DNA from 4 places in the Nitratireductor sp. J20-h4 genome. Region 1 is predicted to be linked to each of the others. Evidence: predicted binding sites of a transcription regulator. Region 1 holds the regulator's gene; each other region holds the start of a gene.

What was found. Region 1 encodes PhoB, which activates phosphate uptake and scavenging genes when phosphate is short. Its sites were predicted from a motif close to TGTCATNNANCTGTCAT; they were not measured.
Positions count from the first base shown of each region.
Region 2: the regulator PhoB is predicted to act here: its motif matches at 4,003-4,019, upstream of ACT2B0_RS11845 (BtaA family protein).
Region 3: the regulator PhoB is predicted to act here: its motif matches at 2,183-2,199, upstream of ugpB (sn-glycerol-3-phosphate ABC transporter substrate-binding protein UgpB).
Region 4: the regulator PhoB is predicted to act here: its motif matches at 1,356-1,372, upstream of ACT2B0_RS19660 (DUF1045 domain-containing protein).

Region 1 is NZ_CM165557.1:3,608,451-3,614,063, forward strand. It holds gene ACT2B0_RS17330 (FG-GAP repeat domain-containing protein) at 1-836, shown strand, start outside; gene phoB (phosphate regulon transcriptional regulator PhoB) at 855-1,544, opposite strand; gene phoU (phosphate signaling complex protein PhoU) at 1,563-2,276, opposite strand; gene pstB (phosphate ABC transporter ATP-binding protein PstB) at 2,317-3,132, opposite strand; gene pstA (phosphate ABC transporter permease PstA) at 3,146-4,750, opposite strand; gene pstC (phosphate ABC transporter permease subunit PstC) at 4,743-5,613, opposite strand, start outside.
Region 2 is NZ_CM165557.1:2,429,420-2,435,032, forward strand. It holds gene ACT2B0_RS11830 (hydantoinase B/oxoprolinase family protein) at 1-2,598, shown strand, start outside; gene ACT2B0_RS11835 (cupin domain-containing protein) at 2,611-3,000, opposite strand; gene ACT2B0_RS11840 (HAD-IIB family hydrolase) at 3,155-3,958, shown strand; gene ACT2B0_RS11845 (BtaA family protein) at 4,070-5,317, shown strand; gene ACT2B0_RS11850 (class I SAM-dependent methyltransferase) at 5,314-5,613, shown strand, end outside.
Region 3 is NZ_CM165557.1:2,836,093-2,841,705, reverse strand. It holds gene ACT2B0_RS13820 (amidase family protein) at 1-1,273, shown strand, start outside; gene ACT2B0_RS13815 (LysR family transcriptional regulator) at 1,275-2,153, opposite strand; gene ugpB (sn-glycerol-3-phosphate ABC transporter substrate-binding protein UgpB) at 2,300-3,607, shown strand; gene ugpA (sn-glycerol-3-phosphate ABC transporter permease UgpA) at 3,691-4,584, shown strand; gene ACT2B0_RS13800 (ABC transporter permease subunit) at 4,592-5,473, shown strand; gene ACT2B0_RS13795 (LysR substrate-binding domain-containing protein) at 5,483-5,613, opposite strand, start outside.
Region 4 is NZ_CM165557.1:4,063,655-4,069,267, forward strand. It holds gene ACT2B0_RS19655 (alpha-D-ribose 1-methylphosphonate 5-triphosphate diphosphatase) at 1-606, opposite strand, end outside; gene ACT2B0_RS19660 (DUF1045 domain-containing protein) at 608-1,315, opposite strand; gene phnE (phosphonate ABC transporter, permease protein PhnE) at 1,518-3,038, opposite strand; gene phnE (phosphonate ABC transporter, permease protein PhnE) at 3,043-4,011, opposite strand; gene phnD (phosphonate ABC transporter substrate-binding protein) at 4,083-4,991, opposite strand; gene phnC (phosphonate ABC transporter ATP-binding protein) at 5,078-5,613, opposite strand, start outside.

The sequences.
Region 1 (5,613 bases):
GCATCGCCGAGGGCGACCTCGACGGCGACGGCTTTCCCGAATACGCGCTGACCTCGATGGGCGACACCAAGCTGCAAAAACTCTCCCAAGAGGCCGCCGATGACGAGCCCGCCTATGTCGACATCGCCTTCGAAAAGGGCGCGACCGCCCACCGCCCCTACGCCAGCGACGATCTGAAACCGTCGACCGGCTGGCATTCCGAATTCGCCGACCTCAACAATGACGGCCTGCTCGATCTCTTTATCGCCAAGGGCAATGTCGAGCGCATGCCCGACTTCGCCGCGGTCGATCCCGACAACCTGCTATTGGGCCAATGGGACGGCACCTTCGTGGAGGCCGGTCACCTGGCCGGTATCGACCGGCCGACCAAGGGGCGCGGCGCGATCGTCACCGATTTCAACGCAGACGGCATGCTCGACCTCATCGTCGTCAATCGCGAGCAGAACCTGTCGCTGTTTCGCAATCGCGGCGCCAGGACGGCGTTCGGCACAAGGCCGATGGGCAATTTCCTGGCCGTGGAGCTCAGCCAGCCGGAACCCAACCGCCACGCCGTTGGCGCGCTCATTTCGGTCAAGGCCGGCAACAACACCTATAACCGCACCGTTCAGGTCGGCGGCGGCCACGCCTCCGGCCATGCCGGTTTCGTCCATGTCGGGCTGGGCACCGCCGAACGGGCCCAGGTGCGCGTCAAGTGGCCGGACGGCGAATGGAGCGCGCCTTACCGGGTGTTCGCCAACAATTTTGTGCTGATTGCGCGCGAGACCGACGCGGCGCGCTACTGGTATCCGCCCGACACACCGGACGCCGACAGCTGGAAGGCGAGCGGCGCACAATAACGCCGCGATCCATCGGTTCTAACCGTCCTTGATCGCGTAGCCCGCCCCGCGAATGGTGCGGATGACATCGGGCAGCCGGCCGACATTGACAGCCTTGCGCAACCGACCGACATGCACGTCGACCGTGCGTTCGTCGATATAGATCGTCTCGCCCCACACATTGTCGAGCAACTGGCTGCGCGAGAACACGCGGCCTGGATGCTGCATCAAGAATTCCAGCAGCCGGAACTCCGTCGGGCCGAGACGGATCTCGCTCTTGCCACGATAGACGCGGTGCGCCTCACGGTCGAGCATGATGTCGCCGACTTTCAAGACGCTCGACAGCACTTCGGGCTTGGCGCGTCGCAGCAACGCGCGCACGCGCGCGATGAACTCCGGCGTCGAGAACGGCTTGACGAGATAGTCGTCGGCGCCGGTCGACAGGCCGCGCACGCGGTCGCTTTCCTCGCCCCGCGCCGTCAGCATGATCACCGGCAGGCGCTCGGTCTCGGGCCGCATGCGCAGCCGCCGGCACAGTTCGATGCCCGATACCGCCGGGACCATCCAGTCGAGCACCAGAAGATCGGGCACGCTTTCCTGCAGGCGCAGTTCCGCCTCGTCGCCGCGGGTGATCACCTCGACCTGATAGCCCTCCGCCTCAAGATTGTATTTGAGCAGCACGCATAACGGCTCCTCATCCTCCACGACCATGATCTTCGCAGCGTTCATCGCCAAGTCGACACCCCGTCAGGCTTCGGAAGCCGCGCTCGAAACGGCTGTTTCGTCGAGCTTCGGCCGGTTGATGGGGAGTTGTTCGCCGGTCATCACATAATAGGCGTTCTCGGCGATATTGGTCGCATGATCGCCGATGCGCTCGAGGTTCTTGGCACAGAACAACAAATGCGTGCAGGCGGTGATGTTGCGCGGATCTTCCATCATATAGGTCAGCAGTTCGCGGAAGATGGCGGTGTATTTGATGTCGATCTTCTCGTCCCCGGCCCTGAGATCCTTGAGCGCCGCGGCGTCGCGCGCGACATAGCGGTCGACGATGCCCGAAGCCTGGGCATGCACCATCTCCGCCATCGATTCGATCGACTGCGACAGGCTTTTCGGGGTGGTCGTCTGGCCGACGGCCCCGACACGCTTGGCGATGTTCTTGGCAAGATCGCCGATCCGTTCCAGATCGCCCGCCATGCGGATCGCGCCGATCACCGCGCGCAGATCCTGCGCCATCGGCTGGCGCCGGGCGATCAGCGTGATCGCCCGCTCGTCGAGCTCGCGCTGCTTGGCGTCCATGATCGTATCGTCGGACACGACCCGCTGCGCCAGCGGATTGTCCGACGACAACAGCGACCGCGTGGCGTCGGCGACCATCGTCCCCGCAAGGTCGCCCATCTCGCGGATCAGGCGGTCGACGCCTTCCAACTCCTCGCCGAAAGAAGTGACGATATGTTCGCCCATCGGTTCATCCTTGCATTCGAAAAAACGCGCAAGCGCCGGGTCAGCCGAACCGGCCGGTGATGTAGTCCTGCGTGCGCTTGTCGTCGGGATTCGTGAACATCTTGTCGGTCGCCCCTTCCTCGACCAGATAGCCGAGATGGAACATCGCCGTGCGCTGCGAGACGCGGGCGGCCTGCTGCATGGAATGGGTCACGATCACGATGGTGTAGTTCTGCCTGAGTTCGTCGATCAGCTCCTCGACCTTGGCCGTGGCGATCGGGTCGAGCGCCGAACACGGCTCGTCCATCAGGATGACCTCGGGCGACACGGCGATGGCGCGGGCGATGCACAGGCGCTGCTGCTGGCCGCCGGAAAGCCCGGTTCCCGGCTCCTGCAGCCTGTCCTTGACCTCGTCCCAGAGCGCAGCCTTGCGCAGGCTCGATTCCACCACTTGGTCGAGCTCCGCCTTGTTCCTGGTCAGGCCGTGAATGCGCGGACCATAGGCGACGTTCTCGTAGATCGACTTGGGAAACGGGTTCGGTTTCTGAAACACCATGCCGACGCGGGCGCGCAGTTCGACGACGTCGATCCTGGGGTCGTAGATATCCTCGCCGTCGAGCGTAATATCGCCGCCGACGCGGCAGATCGCGATCGTGTCGTTCATCCGGTTGAGACAGCGCAGAAAGGTGGATTTGCCGCAGCCGGACGGGCCGATCAGCGCCGTCACCTGCTTTTCGGGAACGTCGAGATCGACCCCGAACAACGCCTGCTTGTCCCCGTAGTGAACGGTGACGCCCTTGCCGCGCATCTTGATCGCGGCAATGTCCGTCTGGTCGGCGATTTGCTGTTCAACACCAGCTTCGGTCAGCATGTTCATCGTCCTCACTCCGTTACCACCGCCGTTCGAAGCGCTTGCGCAGCACGACGGCGATGGCGTTCATGATCACAAGAAATCCGAGCAGGATCAAAATCGCGGCGGACGTCTTTTGCTGAAAGGCGGGTTCCGGAAAATCGGCCCACATGAAAATCTGCACCGGCAGGACGGTCGCCGCGTCGGTGAACCCGCCGGGTATGTCGACGATGAAGGCGACCATGCCGATCATCAGGAGCGGCGCCGTTTCGCCCAGCGCCTGGGCCATGCCGATGATCGTCCCGGTCATGATGCCGGGCATGGCCAGCGGCAAGACGTGATGGAAGACGGTCTGGACCTTGGAGGCCCCGATGCCCAGCGCCGCCTCGCGGATCGACGGCGGCACCGCCCTTAGCGCCGCGCGCGCGGCGATGATGATCGTGGGCAGCGTCATCAGGGCAAGCACCATGCCGCCGACAAGCGGCGCCGAGCGCGGCAGGCTGAACCAGTTGAGAAACACCGCCAGACCGAGCAGGCCGAAGACGATCGACGGCACGGCGGCGAGGTTGTTGATATTGACCTCGATCAGATTGGTGAACCGGTTCCTGGTCGCGAATTCCTCCAGATAGATCGCCGCGGCGACCCCGATCGGAAAGGACAGCGCCAGGGTGACGACCATCGTCAGCGCCGAGCCGACCACGGCGCCCCAGATGCCGGCGAGTTCCGGCTCGCGACTGGCGCCGGTGAAGAAGAACAGCGTATTCCAGCGGTTCTCGATCTTTCCCGCGCCGGCGAGCCGGTCGAGCCAGACGATCTCGCGATCCGTGATCTTGCGATTGGCCTCCGCCGTCTCGATCGTGCGCAGTAAAGCGTCGGCCGGTGTCTCCACACTGCTCTCCAGCGGCTCCAGCACGGTGCCTTTGCCGACCGCGCCGCCCGCCTCCCCCGACGACAATTCGGTGATCTTGACCGTGCCGCCGGCGATCTCCAGCAGCAAGGATTGCGATCCGCTGGTCAGGCGCAGACCGCCGCCCTCGCCTTCGACCGCACCCGCGCCGCGCGCCATCGCCAGGATTGCGTCGTCGGCAAAGCCGATCGCGACCTCGTCGCCCGCCCCCGAAACCCTTACATCCGCGATCCGGCGCGACGGCCCGGACTTCGCCAGCAGGCCTTTCAGATAAAGATCGGCGAAATCGTCGAGCGGCACGGCGATCTCGTGGGTCCCGCCGAGTATGGCCGGGTCCGCCTCGATCTCCTCGCGCAGCATCACGCCCGCTCCCGTCGAGACCAGCCCGCGCAGGAGCCGCCGCTCCTGCCGGCCGGAGACCTGCGGGAATTCGTTGCCCAGCCCGTCATGAACAAGGCCGAGAAAGTTTGCCGCGCGCGGGTCCGCCGGGTCGATCTTATCCGCCGACAGATCGACCTCCAGCATGACGTAATTCTGTTGGAAGGCCGGCAGCGCCTTGGTGACGATGGTGGAGAGCAGCAAAAGCAGGAAAAAGCCCGCCAGCGCCACCGCGCCCGCGCCCAGCCATTTGAAGCGTGCCTCCGCGGCGTAGCGCGCGCGCAGGCGTGCCTTCGCGGCATCGCCGGTATGAAGGCCGTCGGGCGAGGCAGGCCCGGTCGATAGGGTGGTATCAGTCATATTGCTCACGATATTTCTGGACCACGCGCAGCGCGATCACATTGAGAGCCAGCGTGATGACGAACAAGAGCAGGCCGAGCGCGAACGCCGCGCGCGTCTTGGCGCTGTCGAATTCCTGATCGCCGACCAGCAGCGTCACGATCTGAACCGTCACGGTCGTCACCGCCTCGAGCGGATTGAAGGTGAGATTCGCCGCCAGCCCCGCCGCCATCACCACGATCATGGTTTCGCCGACCGCCCGGCTTACGGCCAAAAGCAGGGCCGACACGATGCCCGGCAATGCCGCCGGCAGCACCACGCGCCGGATCGTCTCCGAGCGGGTCGCGCCCAGCCCGGCCGAGCCGTCGCGCAAGGATTGCGGCACGGCGTTGATGACGTCGTCGGACAGTGACGACACGAACGGGATGATCATGATGCCCATGACCACGCCGGCGGCGAGCGCGGATTCGGAGGCGACGTCCAGGCCGATGCTCTCGCCGACGCCGCGAAAGAAGGGAGCGACCGTCAGCGCGGCGAAGAAGCCGTAGACGACGGTGGGAATGCCGGCCAGGATCTCCAGTACAGGCTTCGCCACCGCCCGCACGCGCTGGGTGGCGTAGTCGGACAGGTAGATCGCCGCCATCAGCCCGACCGGCGCGGCGATCAGCATGGCGATGAAGGTGATCAGCAACGTGCCCGCCAGCAGCGGTACGGCCCCGAAGATTTCGGTGTTGACGTCGCCCGCCTCGCCGCCGGCGCCGGTAAAGGCACTTTGCGGCGACCAGTGCAGGCCGAACAGGAAATTGAAGATCGGGATTTCCGAGAAGAACAGGATCGATTCGAAGATCAGCGACAACACGATCCCGATCGTGGTCAGGATGGCG
Region 2 (5,613 bases), 1.2 Mb from region 1:
GTCGGGCCGGATTCGGCCGGCGCCAATCCGGGTCCCGCCTGTTACCGGCGCGGCGGCCCGCTCGCCGTCACCGACGCCAATGTCATGCTCGGCAAGCTGCAGCCCGGTTTCTTCCCGGCGATCTTCGGCCCCGGCCAGGACCAGACGCTCGACGCCGCGGCGGTGCGCGAGGCCTTCCAGGCCATGGCCGCCGAAATCGGCGACGGCCGCTCGCCCGAGGCGGTCGCCGAAGGCTTCATCACGATCGCGGTCGAGAACATGGCCAATGCGATCAAGAAGATCTCGGTCCAGCGCGGCCACGACGTTACCGGCTACCTGCTCAACTCCTTCGGCGGCGCCGGCGGCCAGCACGCCTGCCTGGTCGCCGACGCGCTCGGCATGGAATCGGTCCTGATCCACCCGTTCTCCGGCCTGCTGTCGGCCTACGGCATCGGGCTTGCCGCCGTTTTCGCCTCGCGCCAGCAGGCTTTGCTGAAACCGCTTGCCGAGGCCTCGCTGAACGATATCCGCCTTGCCGTGCGCGGCCTGAAGAAGGCGGTCTTTGCCGAATTGACCGATCAGGGCATCGCCGAGGACGAAATCGCCTGGCGCCCGGTTCTCCAGGTTCGCTACGACGGCACCGACACCGCCCTGCCGGTCGATTTCGAGAACTTCTCCGTCGCCGACGCCGTCGCCGGCTTCGAGGCCGCGCACAAGGCCCAGTTCGGCTTCGTCTACGACAACAAGCCGATGATCGTCGAGGCGATCAGCGTCGAGGGCATCGACATGCGCGACCAGGGCGCCGACGAGACCGAGGCCCGCCTCGTCGCCGGCGATGCCGGCGCCGGCGAGGCGACGCGGATCTTCAGCGAGGGCGAGTGGCGCGACGCCCGCGTCGTGCGGCGCGGCGATCTGGCGCCGGGGCACAAGCTCGCCGGGCCGGCGCTGATCATCGAGGACCACCAGACGATCGTCGTGGAAGCCGGCTGGCGCGCCGGGATCACCGCCCGCAACCACGTTCTCTTGAGCCGTGTCGAGCGCAAGGCGCGCCAGGCCGCGATCGGCACCGAGGCGGACCCGGTCATGCTGGAAGTGTTCAACAACCTGTTCATGTCGATCGCCGAGCAGATGGGCGTGACGCTGCAGAACACCGCCTACTCGGTCAACATCAAGGAACGGCTCGACTTCTCCTGCGCGGTGTTCGACCGCGACGGCGCGCTTGTGGCCAACGCGCCGCATATGCCGGTGCATCTGGGATCGATGGACCGCTCCGTCGAAACCATTATCCGCCTGAACCGGGGTGACATCGCGCCGGGCGACGTCTTCGCCCTGAACGCGCCCTATAATGGCGGCACCCATCTGCCCGACATCACCGTGGTCACCCCGGTTTTCGACGAAGCCGGCGAAAAAATCCTGTTCTGGGCCGCCTCGCGCGGCCACCATGCCGATGTCGGCGGCACCGCGCCGGGCTCGATGACCCCGCTCGCCACCACCGTCGACGAGGAAGGCGTGTTGTTCGACAATTTCCGTCTGGTGGAACGCGGGCGCTTCCGCGAGAAGGAACTGCACGAGCTTTTGACCGACCACGCCTGGCCGGCGCGCAACCCGCACCAGAACATCGCCGATCTCAAAGCCCAGATCGCCGCCAACGAAAAGGGCGTCGCCGAGCTCGGCAAGATGGTCTCCCAGTTCGGGCTCGACGTGGTCGAGGCCTATATGGGCCATGTCCAGGACAATGCCGCCGAAAGCGTGCGCCGCGTGCTCGACCGGCTGCCCGACGTGTCGGAATACGAATATCCCACCGACACCGGCCAGGTGATCCGGGTGAAAATCTCCGTCGACCGGCAAAAGCGCGAGGCGACCGTCGACTTCACCGGCACCTCGCCGGTGCAGAACAACAATTTCAACGCCCCCGAACCGGTGGCCCGCGCGGCCGTGCTTTATGCCTTCCGCGTCATGGTCGAGGATCAGATCCCGATGAATGCCGGCTGCCTGCGGCCGGTCAACATCATTATTCCGGACGGATGCATGCTGCGGCCGGCCTATCCGGCGGCCGTCGTCGCCGGCAATGTCGAGACCTCCCAACACGTCACCAACGCCCTGTTCGCCGCCATGGGCGCGCTCGCCAACGCCCAGGGCACGATGAACAACCTGACCTTCGGCAACGCCACCTACCAATATTACGAGACCATCTGTTCGGGCTCGCCGGCCGGGCGGATGAATGACGGCCGTGGCTTTGATGGCACGTCCGGCGTGCATACCCACATGACCAATTCGCGCCTGACCGACCCCGAAGTGCTGGAATTGCGGTTTCCCGTACTGCTGGAGGATTTCCACATCCGCACCGGCTCCGGCGGCACCGGAAAATGGAATGCCGGCGACGGCACCCGCCGCACCATCCGCTTCCTGGAGGAGATGGAATGCGCGATCCTGTCCTCGCACCGCCAAAGCCCGCCGCGCGGCGCGGACGGCGGCGGCGACGGCCAGGTCGGCAGGACCGAGGTGCGCCGCGCCGACGGCACGCTGGAGACGCTGAAAGCCTGCGACCAGACCGTCATCAAGGCCGGCGAGGCGGTGATCGTGACCACCCCGACGGCGGGCGGGTTCGGCCGCGGCTGAATCCCCACGCTCCTATTCCAGGTCGGTCTGGATCCAGCGCGGCGAGAGATGAATATCGAGCGTCTGCAGCCGTCCGGGCCCGAGATTGACGAAGCGGTGCGGCACGCCGGCCGGGCCGAGCACGGTGTCGCCGGCCCCGGCGTCGATCACCGCCTCGCCGACGAAAAACCGCGCCCGCCCCTGCTGGACGACGAAGACCTCGTCATAGGGATGGACGTGCAACACCGGACCGACGCCGGGTTCATCGTTGCCGTAGGTGAGCACGGTGACCTGCGCAGCCAGAGCCTCCCCCTCCACGGAGCCCCGATAGGGCCCTTGGCGCGTGCCGTCGAAAAGCCGGGCCTTCGCCGGCGGGCGACCGTCGGGGGTAACGGTCTTCGGATCGAAATCATGTCGGGACATTGTTGCGAACCTCCGCCGGCAGGATGATCGAGGCGCAAGGCGTTCGCAAGCCGCGCCCGTCTGGCGCGCCATGATCACGTCGTCTGCCTGTCGGGACAATATCCGTGACCGCGAATCGCTTCCATCGGAAGAAAATCCGTTTTAAACCAGAACCATGATCGTCTTTACGGATCTGGGCGGAACGCTTCTCGAGCCCGATACCTGCGACCATCATGCCGCCCTGCCGGCGCTCGCCGCCCTGGCCGCGCGCGCCGTTCCGGTGGTGGTGGCGACCGACAGGACGGCGGCGGAGATCGGACCGGTCCTGGCCGAGCTCAAGCTCGATACGCCGGCCATCGTCGAAAATGGCGGCGGCGTCTTCTGGCCGGCTGCCCCCGCCGGGCCTGCCGAGGCCGATGCCTGCTACGACGAGATTCGCGCCTGTCTCGACGCCCTGCCGGCAAGGCTGAAAGGCTGTTTCGCCGGGTTCGGCGACATGGATACCCGCCGCATCGCCGCCCTGACCGGGATGGGCCGCGCCCAGGCCGCCCGGGCGGCGCGCCGCGGTTTTTCCGAACCGGGCCTTTTTACCGGCTGCGAAACCCAGCTCGTCGCCTTGCGCCGGCATCTGGCCGGACACGGCCTGTGCGCGGAACGGAACGGCCGGTTCCTGACCGTCTCGCGCGGCGGCTCCAAGGCCGAACGCATGAACGCGGCGCGCGCGCTTGTGGAAAAGCGCGACGGCCGGCGCTATTGGCCGCTGGTCGCCCTGGGCGACGCCGACGAGGATCGAGAGATGCTGGAAGCCGCCGATTACGGCGTCGTCGTGGCCAATCCCGCCCACGCGCCGCTGGCCGAGCTCGACGGCGAGCGCGAGGGGCGTGTCATCCGCACCGAACTGCCCGGCCCGATGGGCTGGAACGCCGCGATGATCGAAATCCTCAGGCGGCTCGCGGGCTCCGCCGAATTCGACGACTGACCGCTCCACGCCCGACCGCCCGACCCGCAATCTGCGACTTCGCCTGTCACGCCGCTGTCATCGCGCTCGGCTACCCGCATGCCGACGTCCTTGCAAAGCGGGAGCCGCGCCATGACAGACCTTTCGGCCGAGATCGGCCTTTCCGCCTCGCGCCCGATCGGCGACGCCGTCTACCGGCATCGCGCGCTCAGCCGGGCCGGCATGTCGGAGCGGCTGTTCGCGCTGCTGTTTTCCGGCCTGGTCTACCCGCAGATCTGGGAAGACCCTGACGTCGACATCGATGCGATGGAACTGTGCAAACGCCACCGGGTGGTGACCATTGCGTCGGGCGGCTGCAACGTGCTCGCCTATCTGACGCGCCGGCCCGCCCATGTCGACGCCGTCGATCTCAACCGCGCCCATGTCGCGCTCAACCGGCTTAAGCTTACGGCCGCCGCCCACCTGCCCTCGCACGGCGATTTTTATCGTTTCTTCGGCGCCTCCGGCAATCGCCACAACCCGATCGCCTATGACCGTTTCATCGCCCCGCATCTCGACGCCGCCAGCCGCCGCTACTGGGAAGGGCGCGACTGGCGCGGCCGGCGCCGCGTCTCCGTCTTTGCCCGCGACTTCTACCGCACCGGCCTGCTCGGCCTGTTCATCGCCCTCGGCCACGGCGTCGCCCGGCTGCACGGCGTCGACCCGGCCGAGATCATGGCGGCGCGCACCACGCGTCAGCAGAAAGCCTTTTTCGACGACCGGCTGCGCCCCCTGTTCGACAAGCCGCTGGTCCGCTGGGCGACCTCGAAAAAGGCGTCGCTGTTCGGCCTCGGCATTCCGCCTGCGCAATATGACAGCCTGATCGGCGCCGGCAGCGGCACCATGGCCGAGGTGCTGGCGGCGCGGCTGGACAAGCTCGCCTGCCACTTTCCGCTCGCCGAGAACTATTTCGCCTGGCAGGCCTTTGCCCGTCGCTACGCACGTCCGGGCGAAGCCGTGCTGCCGACCTATCTCGACAAGGCGCATTTCGACACGATCCGCGCCCATGCCGGGCGCGTCGCCGTGCACCGGGTGAACTTCACCGAATTCCTGGCCGGCAAGCCGGCGGGCTCGCTCGACCGCTACGTGCTGCTCGACGCGCAGGACTGGATGAACGACCGGCAACTGAACGCCTTGTGGGCCGAAATCACCCGCACCGCCGCCCCCGGCGCGCGTGTCATTTTCCGCACCGCCGCGGCGCCGTCGATCCTGCCTGGCCGGGTCGCGGCCGAAACGCTCGGCCACTGGCGTTACGAACAGCAACGCTCGCTGGAACTTGGCGCGCGCGACCGCTCGGCCATCTATGGCGGCTTCCATCTCTACGTGCGCGCGGATCGATGACGGCCGGCGCACGTGGCGGCGATCACGCCGCGCTGATGGACGCCAATTACCGTTTCCAGCGGCATGTCTACGACCTGACCCGCAAATTTTATCTGCTCGGCCGCGACCGGCTGGTCGACGCGCTCGAGGTGCCCGACGGCGGCAGCGTTCTGGAGCTGGGCTGCGGCACCGGCCGCAACCTCGTCCGGGTCGCGAGCCGCTATCCGCATGCCCGCCTGTTCGGCCTCGACATTTCGCACGCAATGCTGGCGACCGCGCATCGGACCATCGCCCGCCGGGGCCTTGGCGGTCGCACC
Region 3 (5,613 bases), 770 kb from region 1:
CGGCGACGCGGCGGTCGTGGAGGCGCGACAGCTTGACGCGCGGATGGCGGCGACGGGCGCGCCGGTCGGACCGCTGCACGGCGTACCGGTGACGATCAAGGAAAATGTCGACCAGAAGGGCCGTGCGACGCCGAACGGGGTCGCGGCCTTCAAGGATATCATCGCCCCGGACGACGCGCCGGTGGTCAAAAACCTGAAAAAGGCGGGCGCGATCGTGATCGGGCGCACCAACACGCCCGAGTTTTCCTTTCGCGCCACCACCGACAACGAGTTGCACGGGCGCACGTTCAACCCCTGGGCGGACTGGGCCTCGCCGGGCGGTTCGTCCGGCGGCGCCTCGGCGGCGGTGATGTCGGGCATGGGCGCGCTCGCCCACGGCAACGATATCGGCGGATCGCTGCGGTTTCCGAGCGCGGCCACCGGCGCGACCACGGTCAAGCCTGGTCTCGGCCGGGTGCCGGCCTACAATCCGTCGGCCAAGGCCGAGCGCGGACTTCTGGCGCAGATCATGTCCGTTCAGGGCGTGATCGCGCGCGAAGTGCGCGACGTGCGCGCCGGGCTGAAGGCGCTGATCGCCTACGATCCGCACGATCCGTGGATGGTGCCGATGCCGTTCGAGGGGCCGGTCGAGCAGGGGCCGCTGCGCGTCGCGGTCACGCGCGATACGTTCGAGTTCGATCTGCATCCCGCCGTCGAGGCGGCGATCATGAAGGCGGCCGACTGCCTGGCCGACGCCGGTTACGAGATCGTGGAGATCGACCCGCCGCTGGTACGCGAATGCGGCGAAATCGGCTACCGCGCGTTGATGGGCGAGGTGCACGCGCTGATGGGGGCGGATATCGAAAAATATGGCAGCGACACGATCAAGCGCATCTTCAAGGACTATTTTTCGCTGTTCGCGCCGTTCGAGGGTGTGGAACTGCTGGAGGCGATGGCCAAGCGGGCTCACTTCACGCGTCAATGGCTACTGTTCATGCAAGACTATCCGCTGGTGCTGACCCCGTTCCTGACCGGGCCGGTGTTCGGCTGGAACCGCGACGCCGAAGGCGTCGACGGCGCGATGGAGGTGCTCGGCAAGGCGCATTATTCCTTCGCGATGAATTTCATGGGCCTGCCGGCCGGCAATATCGCCGCCGGTTTCCATGGCGGCCTGCCCATCGGTGTGCAGATTGTCGGGCGGCGCTTCCGCGAGGATATGGTGCTGGACGCCTGCGAGGCGGTCGAGGCGGGTGTCGGCGTGATGGCGCACAAATTGTTCGCGCGCGGGGACTAGCTCACGTCTTGCCGGCGATCTCTTCGCGGGCAAGGCGGACGAGCGCGCCGACCGATCCCAGTTCGGCCAGTTCTGGACGGCAGCTCAGATAGACCTCGGTGCCGAGATCGGCGTCGACCTTCAGGCGCAGCATCGACAGCCGGGCGTCCCGGCCGACCTCGCCGTCGAAGACCACGCCGAGGCCGAGGCCGGCCGCGGCCGCTTCCTTGACCATTTCGCGACTGCCGAGACTGGCGGCAATGCGCGGCTTGATACCGGCCTTGCGCATGGCGTTCATGAAGACGGCGCGGGTGACGGACCGTTCCTCGCGGACCAAAACCGGCCATCGCTCGAGCATTCGCGGCTCGATTTCGCCCTCTCCGGCCAGAGGGTGATCGGAGCGGGCGACGAGGACGAGGTCCTGGCGTCCGAGCGGCAGGTTGAAAAGCTGTTTGCGGCAGGCAAGCTGCGAGGTGACGATGACGTCGACCCGGTTGCCGTCGAGGTCGTCCATCAACTCGTTGGTATTGCCATCCTGCAGCACGAGGTCGATGCCCGGGTAGCGGCTGGAATAGAGCGCAAGCAGGCCGAGGATCGTTGCCGGCGTCGAAACGCCGACCCGCAGCTGGCCGCGCATCAGCGCGCGCGTTGCGGCCACGCTGTGCTGCATCTCTTCGAGCAGATGCAGGACGCGCGGCACCAGGGCGAGCAGGTGCCGGCCTTCAGCGGTCAGTTCCACGCGCGCGCCGCCACGCAGGAACAACAGCGCGCCAAGCGCTTCCTCAAGCCCCTTGATCTGCACCGTGACCGCCGGCTGGCTGACGCCCAGATGCTGGGCGGCCTGGGAAAAACTGCCGGTCTGGGCGACGGCGCGGAAGGCGCGCAACTGGGTGAAATTCATCGCGGCGTTACCTGCTTGTCATAAACGAATTTCATAAAACGGTCATCGCAATTTACTAATCCTTATCAGGCCTTCCCCGCAAGGCGCCTTTTTCGACAAGAGCGCGCGACGCGTGCCTTCGTCCCCGCAACAGGAGCAAACCAATCATGAAAAACGGATCTATCGGCCTTTTCGTCGCCGGTGCGATGCTCGCGCTGTCGTCGACCACGGCGCTTGCAACCACCCAGGTGCATTTCTGGCACGCGTTCTCGCCCGACATCAAACTCGGCAAGGTGCTGGCCGGCTATGCCGAGGCGTTCAACGCCAGCCAGGACGATTACGAGATCGTGCTGACCTATAAGGGCACCTATGACGACACCATCAACGCCACGATCGCTGCGGTGCGCGCGGGCAAGCAGCCGGCCATCGCCCAGGTCCACGGCCCGGCCGTGCCGACGCTGATCTTCTCCGATGCGGTGGTGCCGGTCGACCAGGTGATGGCCGACGCCGGCTACACGATCGAATGGGAGCGCTTCATCGAACCGGTGATGGCGATGTACCAGTTCGAGGGCAAGCAGATGGCGATGCCCTTCAACACCTCCACGCCGCTGATGTGGTACAATGCCGACGCGTTCGAGAAGGCCGGCATCGCCGAGGTGCCGGCGAGCTGGGACGATCTGGAGGCGGCCGCGCGCAAGCTCAAGGACGCCGGCTACGCGTGCCCGGTGACCTCGTCGTGGCAGGAATGGGTGGTCCTGAAGAACTACACGTTCGTCGAGGACCAGCCGTTCGCCACCAAGGCCAACGGCATGCAGGGTCCCGACGCCGAACTCACCTTCAACAAGACCCGTTTCGTCGATCACCTGGACCGTATCCAGGGCTGGATCAAGGACGGGCTCTACGAATATCAGGGTCGCCAGTGGACCGGCGCGCATCAGGCTTTCTACAATCAGCGCTGCGCGGTGATGCTGGAAAGCTCGGCCGGGTTTGGCGGCATCTCGCAGAACGCCAAGTTCGACTTCTCCGCCACGCTGCTGCCGGTCGAGGCCGACAACGAGACGCCGCGCAACTCCTTGATCGGCGGCGCCGGCCTGTTCCTGATGAAGGGGCTCGACAAGCCCGTCTATGACGGCGCGGCCGCCTTCTTCAATTTCCTCGCCAGTCCCGAGATGCAGTACGATTGGCACCAGAATTCCGGTTATGTGCCGATCACCGTCGACGCCTACGAACTGGCCAAGGAAAAGGGCTATTACGACGAGTTTCCGCATCAGGAACTCGCCATCAAGCAGCTGATGCGCGCGCCGAGCGACAATACGCGCGGCATTCGCCTTGGCTACATGGTCCAGGTCGACGAGATCATCAACGAGGAACTCGAAAACGTCTGGTCGATGAAAAAGAGCGCCCAGGAGGCCGCCGACGACATGGTGCGCCGCGGCAATCCGCTGCTGAGCCGGTTCGCCAAGACTGTCGAGTAACCAGTCCGGCCTCGCCGTTTCCACGCCGCCGCCGCGTCGCTCCAGGCCCGGCGGCGGTTCCTCCTCTATTTGCGGAATCACTCATGTCGGGTCGTGACAAGAAGGTCGTCTTCAAGGGGCGCGTGCTGCCCTGGCTCTTGCTGGCGCCGCAGCTCGCAGTGCTGGCCGTGTTCTTCTTCTGGCCGGCGGGCGAGGGGATCGTGCAGGCGTTTTTCCTGTCCGATCCGTTCTTCAACACGATGATTTTCGTCGGGTTCGACAATTTCCGCGATCTTGTGACATCGCCGGAATACTGGGATTCCATCCGCGTCACGCTGGTCTTTTCACTCGCCACCACGGCAACGGCGATGGGTCTGGCACTGGCGCTTGCGGTGGCCGCCGACCGCGTGTTGCACGGCTCGATGGTGTTGCGCTCGCTTGTCATCTGGCCCTATGCGGTGGCACCGGCAATCGCCGGCATGCTGTGGCTTTTCCTGTTTCACCCGGCCTTCGGCGTGCTTGCCCTTGCGCTCAGGGAACTAGGGATCGACTGGGATCCGCTGCTCGACGGCACCGATGCCATGGTCCTGATCGTCGCCGCGGCGGCCTGGAAACAGGTTTCCTACAATTTCGTCTTCTTCTTCGCTGGCCTGCAGATGATCCCGCGCAGCCTGATCGAGGCGGCCGCGATCGACGGCGCCGGACCGCTGCGGCGGCTGCGCGATATTGTGCTGCCGCTGTTGAGCGCAACCAGCTTCTTCCTGCTGGTCATGAACGTGATCTACGCCTTTTTCGACACGTTCGGCATCGTCGACGCCGTCACCGAGGGCGGTCCCGGCGGCGCCACCCGCATCCTGGTCTACAAGGTCTACAAGGACGGGTTCCAGGCGCAGGACTACGGCTCGTCGGCCGCGCAGTCGATCGTGCTGATGGCGATCGTGATCGTGCTGACATTCCTGCAATTCCGCTACGTCGAACGTCGCGTCAACTACGCCTGATGGGATCATGATCGAACATACACCCCGTTTCGACGCCGCATGCTGGCTGATCCTCGCGATCGGTCTGGTGGCGATCTTCCTGCCGGTCTACTACGCGTTCGTGATTGCCTCGCAGCCCGACAGCGCGCAAAGCCTCGACCTCATGACGCCGCCGGGCGCCTATCTGTGGGAGAATCTGCGCGCGGCCTGGACCAAGGACGACCTGCAGCGCCAATTGCTGAATTCGACGGTGATGGCGCTTGGCATCACCGCCGGCAAGCTGGTGATCTCACTGCTTTCGGCGTTCGCGATCACCTATTTCCGCTTCCGTTTCCGCATGGTGGCGTTCTGGGCGATCTTCATCACGCTGATGCTGCCGGTGGAGGTGCGGATCGTGCCGACCTTCGAGGTGGTGGCCAATGTCGCCCGGCCGCTGACGTCGATCATCTCGCTGGCGGGCATCGATATCGGGCTCAACTTTTCCATGCTCGACACCTATTCCGGCCTGATCCTGCCGCTGATCGCGTCGGCAACCGCCACCTTCCTGTTTCGCCAGTTCTTTCTCGTCGTGCCCGACGGGCTGTGCGAGGCGGCGAAGGTCGACGGGGCGAGCCCGATGCGGTTCTTCTTCGACATCCTGCTGCCGATGTCGATCACCTCGATCGCGGCGCTGTTCGTGATCCTGTTCATCTATGGCTGGAACCAGTATTTGTGGCCGCTGCTGGTGACGACGCAGGCCGACATGACCACGGTGGTGATCGGGGTCGCCCGCACCCTGCCGACCGACAATGCCGACACGCGCTGGAACCTCACCATGGCCACGACGCTGCTCGCCATGGCGCCGCCGGTGCTGGTGGTGGTGCTGTTGCAGCGCTGGTTCGTGCGCGGCCTGGTCGACCAGGAAAAATAGGCTTCCGCGTCACCAGACCGGGAGCACGCCCGGCCGCTGGTGGCGCGCGCGGCCCGGCGCCGGCGTGGCGAAATCGAAGCCTGCCTCGTCTCCGGCGGCCGGCAAGGAAATGTTGTCGAGGCTTTCGGAGACGTGGCGGG
Region 4 (5,613 bases), 460 kb from region 1:
GCGTTTTTCGCAGAATGCGCGGAACGCCTCGTCGGACAGGTTGAGCTTGCGTTTGTAATAATTGGCGTAGGTCTCCAGGTCGACGAACTGGCGCTGGCCCGGCGCGTGGTCCATCAGCGACACCAGCCGCACGCGGTCGTCGCCGTCGTAAAGGCCGAAACTGTCGACGCAATCGTCGGAGGAGACCTCGCAGCGCAGATGGATGAAATGGTCGGCGCGCAACCGGTCGCCGCGCACGCCGTCCTCGATCGCGTCGGCCAGCTTTCGCATGTCCTTGGCGGCGATGTCGGAATCCTCGTCGAGACCGATCCGCAACGCATCGAAGACCGTGGTGATGCCGGAGGTCGCAACCTGGGCGTCATGCGCCAGCACGGCGGCGAGCGGGTTCCAGCGCACCTTCGGCCGCGGCGCGTAGTGGCCCTCGAGATGGTCGGTGTGAAGCTCGACCAGCCCGGGGATGAGATAATCGCCGCCAAAATCCTCGCCATGCGTCGCGCCGCCGGCGCGGATGTCGGCGATCTTGCCGTCGCGGATCGCCACCGCGCCGTGGACGATCTCGTCGGCCAGAACGATGCGGGCATTGGACAGAATGGTTTCGGCACTCATCTCAGGCGGTCTTTCTTTGGTCGTGGCGGCCTATGGGGTGGAAGGCGCGCACGGTGAAGGGCGCGCCGGGCTCGGGCTCGACAAACAGCGCAATCGAGGCGATTTCGAGGGGCGCGGACAAAAACGGCGCAAAATGGTCGTCGATCGCCGATGCCAGGCGCTCGGCCTCGCGTCCCGTGGCCCGGCCGGTCAGCGTCATGTGGAAGCGAAATTCCTCGAACACATAGGGATATCCCCATTGGTGCAGGTTCTTGACCTGGGCCGGCGTCATGGCGGCCGGATTGCGCCTGGCGATATCCCCGTCGGCCAAGGGCGCGCGGAACGGCTCGAAGGCGCGCACGACGGCGCCGGCCAGCGCGTCGAGCGGCGGGTGACGTTCGGCCGGCACGAGGGCGAAGAACCCGTCGAGCTGGCGCGCGACCAGACGCGGCAACCGCACCGGCGCGCATTCGCCGGCAAAGGCGGCAGCGGCGTCGACAAGTTCGGCCTCGGTTTTGCCGGGAGCGAGCACGAACGGCGCCTTCAGCGTTGCATGGAAACCGTAACGCCGCGCCGAGGCGGTGTGAAAGGCGAGTTCGGCCGCCGACAGCGCGCCGGCACGCGCCGGGGCGACCGGCGCGCCGGAAAAGGCGTCACGTCCGAGCCAGGACGACGCCGCGCGGGTCAGCGCCGCGTCCTGCGGCGGCGTGAAATAAACAGCGTAACGCATGCATCAATCCTTGCCAGGCGCGATCCATTAGGTGATTTGCGTGACAGTTTGACGAAAATTCGCCCCCGGCGACAGCGGCCAGCGCGCCGGTCTCGATTGGCGCTGCGCGGCCCTGCCCCGATCATCGAATACTATCAGCCTGGCCCAGGCCCCGAAACAGGCCGTTTCGGCGCAGGGGCTCCGGAACCGGCCGGCGCGCATGTCAGCGGGCGCCCGCCGGCTGGATGAGGCGCTGGCGCAGGAAGCTCGAGATCGCGTCGAACACAAACACCACGATCAGGATCAGCAGCACCATATAGGCGACGTTTTCCCAGTCCTGATTGGTGCGCATCGCTTCCCACAGCTTCAGGCCGATGCCGCCGGCGCCGACCGCGCCGATGATGGTGGCCGAACGGGTGTTCGATTCCCAGAAATAGAGCGACTGGCTCAGAAACACCGGCAGGACCTGCGGCACCACGCCGAAACGCTGGACCAGCGCCGGGGCGGCCCCGACCGACCGCACGCCCTCGCGCTGCTTGTCGTCGATGTTCTCCAGCGCCTCGGAGTAGAGTTTGCCGAAGGTGCCGGTGTCGGTGAAGAAGATGGCCGACATGCCCGCCAGCGGCCCCGGTCCGAAGGCGCGGGTGAAAAACAGGGCCCAGATCAGCATATCGACCGAACGCAGGAAATCGAACAGGCGCTTGAGCAGCTGATTGACGAGCCGGTTCGAGGTGATGTTGCGGGCGGCCATGAAGGCAAGCGGAAAGGCAAGCAGCGACGCGAATACCGTGCCGACAAAGGCCATGACGATGGTCTGGAGCAGTTTCAGCCAGACGTCGCCATGCTGCCATTCGGCGTTATGCAAGAAATCGGTCCAGGCCCGCGCCGCGTTCGACATTTGTGGGTCGACGCGCTCGCCGGAAACCAGCAAGGCCGCCACCGCGCCGAAGGATTTGCCCCAGAAGGGCGAACGCGTGTCGAAAAAGAAGTTTTCCCATCCCCAGAAGCGATGCCTTATCTTGACCTCGTCGTTCTCGATCTCGACGCGGCCGGGAAAGCCAAGCGAAACCACGATCTTGTCGCCGGGGCCGCGCTGGCTGGCCCAGCCCGGCAGGGCGCCGCGAACGGTGACGGCCCGATCCGGCTCGATGTCGGCGATCAGCATGTCGGCGCCGCGCGCGACGACGACCTTTCCAGGCGCGATGTCGATGCGCGCGCCGCCGATCCTCACCAGCGCGCGCACCGCCGCTTCCTCGCGCACGATCTCGGCGGGGACGACGTCGCGCGCCGCGCCGCCGGTCACGGTATCGCCGGTCGGCGCCGGTTTGCCGCCGACCGTGCCGAGAAAGCTGCCGGACGAACTCTTCACACCGCCGCCTGACGCGCCGGTTGTGCCGGCGAGCCTTTTGTCCACCACGGCCTCTTCGATCTCGACCCAGTCGGGGTCCGGGTTCGCACCCAGCGGTGAAAACCGCGGATAGGAGATCTCGAGATGGTTTTGCGAAAACGCGATGTTCGGCCTGACCTCGTAGGAGACCCAGTCGGCGAGATAGCTGCCGGCGATCGACCAGTTGCCGTTGGCGACGACCGCGCCGATCGAAAACAGCCACCAGGCGAAGACGAGATAGGCCATTGTGCCGGCGGCGACCAGCCAGCCGGTCAGGCGCCCGGCAAGCGAGCGGGAGAAAACCGCCGGGTGGCGGGCGACAACGGCGTTGATCGCGGCGGTGTCGAGTACGCTCATCGATCTAGCCTCCCCGTCCGAATTCAAACGCCTGCGCGCCGACGAGCCGCTTGCGCAGCCAGGCGGAAAGCTGGTCGACGGCAACGATGGTGGTAAAAAGGAGAAGAATGATCGCCAGCGTCTTGGCCTCGTGCCCGCGGCTGATCGACAGCCGCAACGCCTCGCCGATGCCGCCGCCGCCGACCGCGCCGATAATGGTGGAGGCGCGCACATTGATCTCGAAGCGCAGCAGGGCGTAGCTCAGGAAGTTGGGCATGACCTGCGGCACGATCGCGAACCAGACCCGTTCGATCCAATTGCCGCCGGAGGCGCGCAAGCCTTCCTCGGGGCGCATGTCGGCGTTTTCGACGACTTCGAAGAACATCTTGCCGAGCGCGCCGATAGTGTGGATGGAAACGGCGATGATGGCAGGAACCACGCCGAGCGAAAAAATGGCCAGGAAGAAGCCGGCGATCACGATTTCGGGGAACGCGCGCAAAATCTCCATGAAGCGGCGCACGAAGAATCGCAGCCAGCGATTCGCCGTCAGATTGCGCGCGGCCAGAAAACACAGAACGAAACCGAGACCGAAGCCGATCAACGTCGCCACGAGCGCGATGTTCAGCGTCTCGATCATCTTGTAGACATATTCCGGCATGTAGAGCGTCTCGGTCAGATAGACGCGTCCCTCAGCATAGTTGAACTTCAGGCTGCCGTCGTCATAGGGCGAAGGCAGGTCGAACAGCGCGCGCCAGACTTCCCAGCCGTCGCGCGGAATCAGCATGCCGACGAAATCGAAGAAATGAGGCAGCCGGTCGAAGAACTTGCCGGCGTTGGTCTCGTTGGCGAACCAGAGCGAACCGGCCATGGCGGCAAGAAGCAGGCCCAGACCGAGGACGGTATGGAGGCGCCGCCGCGAGGCGAGCTCGCGCCAGTGGCGCTCGACGGAAAGCCCGCGTTCCGACAGCCGCGTATCCAGCTCGGTGGTACTCATCAAACCGCCCGTGAACAGAGGCAGCCATGCGGCGCGCAAATCGACGCGCCGCATGGCGGGACAAAAATGGCCTACGAGCCGATCTTGGCCCTGCGCGCCGCGATGATGGCTTCGTAGAAGGCCGGCGTCACTTCGGTGAAACTTTTGTATTCCCCGCCCTGGATGGCCGAGAAACATTCGGCGTCGGTTTCGGGCAGCGCCATCATGAAGTCCTTGAACTTGGTCTTCATGTCGGCGTCCATCGAGGACCGCACGACGATCGGACCGTTCGGGATCAGCGGCGATTTCCACAATTCGACCAGGTCGTCCATGTCGAGGATGCCCTTGTCGACCATCTTGCGCAGATTGCCGGAGCTGTAGCCGTCGGAGAAATCGCCGACGCCCGAGGCCCAGGTCGTGCCGGCGTCGAAGGTGCCCTTGACCACTTCGAGAACCAGGTTCTCGTGGCCGCCGCCGAAACCGGTTTCGGCGAAGAATTCGCCGACGGACATGCCGATATCGGCCGGCAGCGTCACGGAGGGCACCAGAAAACCGGACGTGGAATCGGGATCGGCGAAACCGAGCTTCTTGCCCTTCATCTCGTCCAGCTTGGTGATGCCGGAATCCTTGCGGGCGACCATCACCGCGTAATACCCCGTCGATCCGTCGGTCTGGACCGTGGTCAGGATCGGCTCGACCGCGTTCTCGTCTTCCAGAAACACCTTGGCATAACCCGAGGCGCCCAGCTCGGCATAGTCGAGCGTGCCGCCGAGCAGGCCCTGGATCACGCCGTCATAGTCGGCGGCGGGAAACAGCGACACTTTTTCCACGCCGAGCAACTCGGGAAGCGCGTCGGCCAGACACTGGAAATTGCGTAGGCGATCGGCCTCGTTCTCGCCTCCAATGATGCCGATGCGGAATTCCTTGAGGTCTTCGGCCTGGGCCTGGCCGCCCATCAGGGCGCCGAGCGCGACCGCGCCCAATAGAGCCTTCTTGAACATGAATGCCTCCTGTTCGTTGCAGTGTGGTTGGGTCTTGTTGACTGACTTGCGAGCGCCCGTGACGCCGGGCGCGACGATCCCGTCCATCAGCCCGCGAAGGCGGGTGCAATGGCGCTGGCGGATTCGGTGATCTTGACGCGGTGCGGCGTGAGGCTGGTCGAGGTGATGTCCTCGGAAAATTCGGCGTCGTCGCTTTCGGCGCCGTATATGGCGCGCACTGTCGAGGCCGTCAGCGCGTCAGCCGGGCCGTCGAACACGACCCGGCCGGCGGCCATTCCGATCACCCGCGCGCAATAGTTCCGGGCAGTATCGAGCGTGTGCAGATTGGTGATGACGGTAATGCCTTCGCGGGCGTTGATGTCGGCGAGCGCGTCCATGACGATCTTGGCGTTCAGCGGATCCAGCGAGGCGATCGGCTCGTCGGCCAGGATCACCCTGGGTTCCTGCATCAAGGCGCGTGCGATCGCGACGCGCTGCTGCTGGCCTCCCGACAGCGTCCCGGCGCGCTGCAGCGCCGTTTCCGCGATGCCGAGACGTTCGAGCGCCATGATGGCGCGCACGCGCTCCTGGCGCGAAAAGGAGCCGGCCAGGTTGAGCAGCGTGGACCGGTGATTGAGCCGGC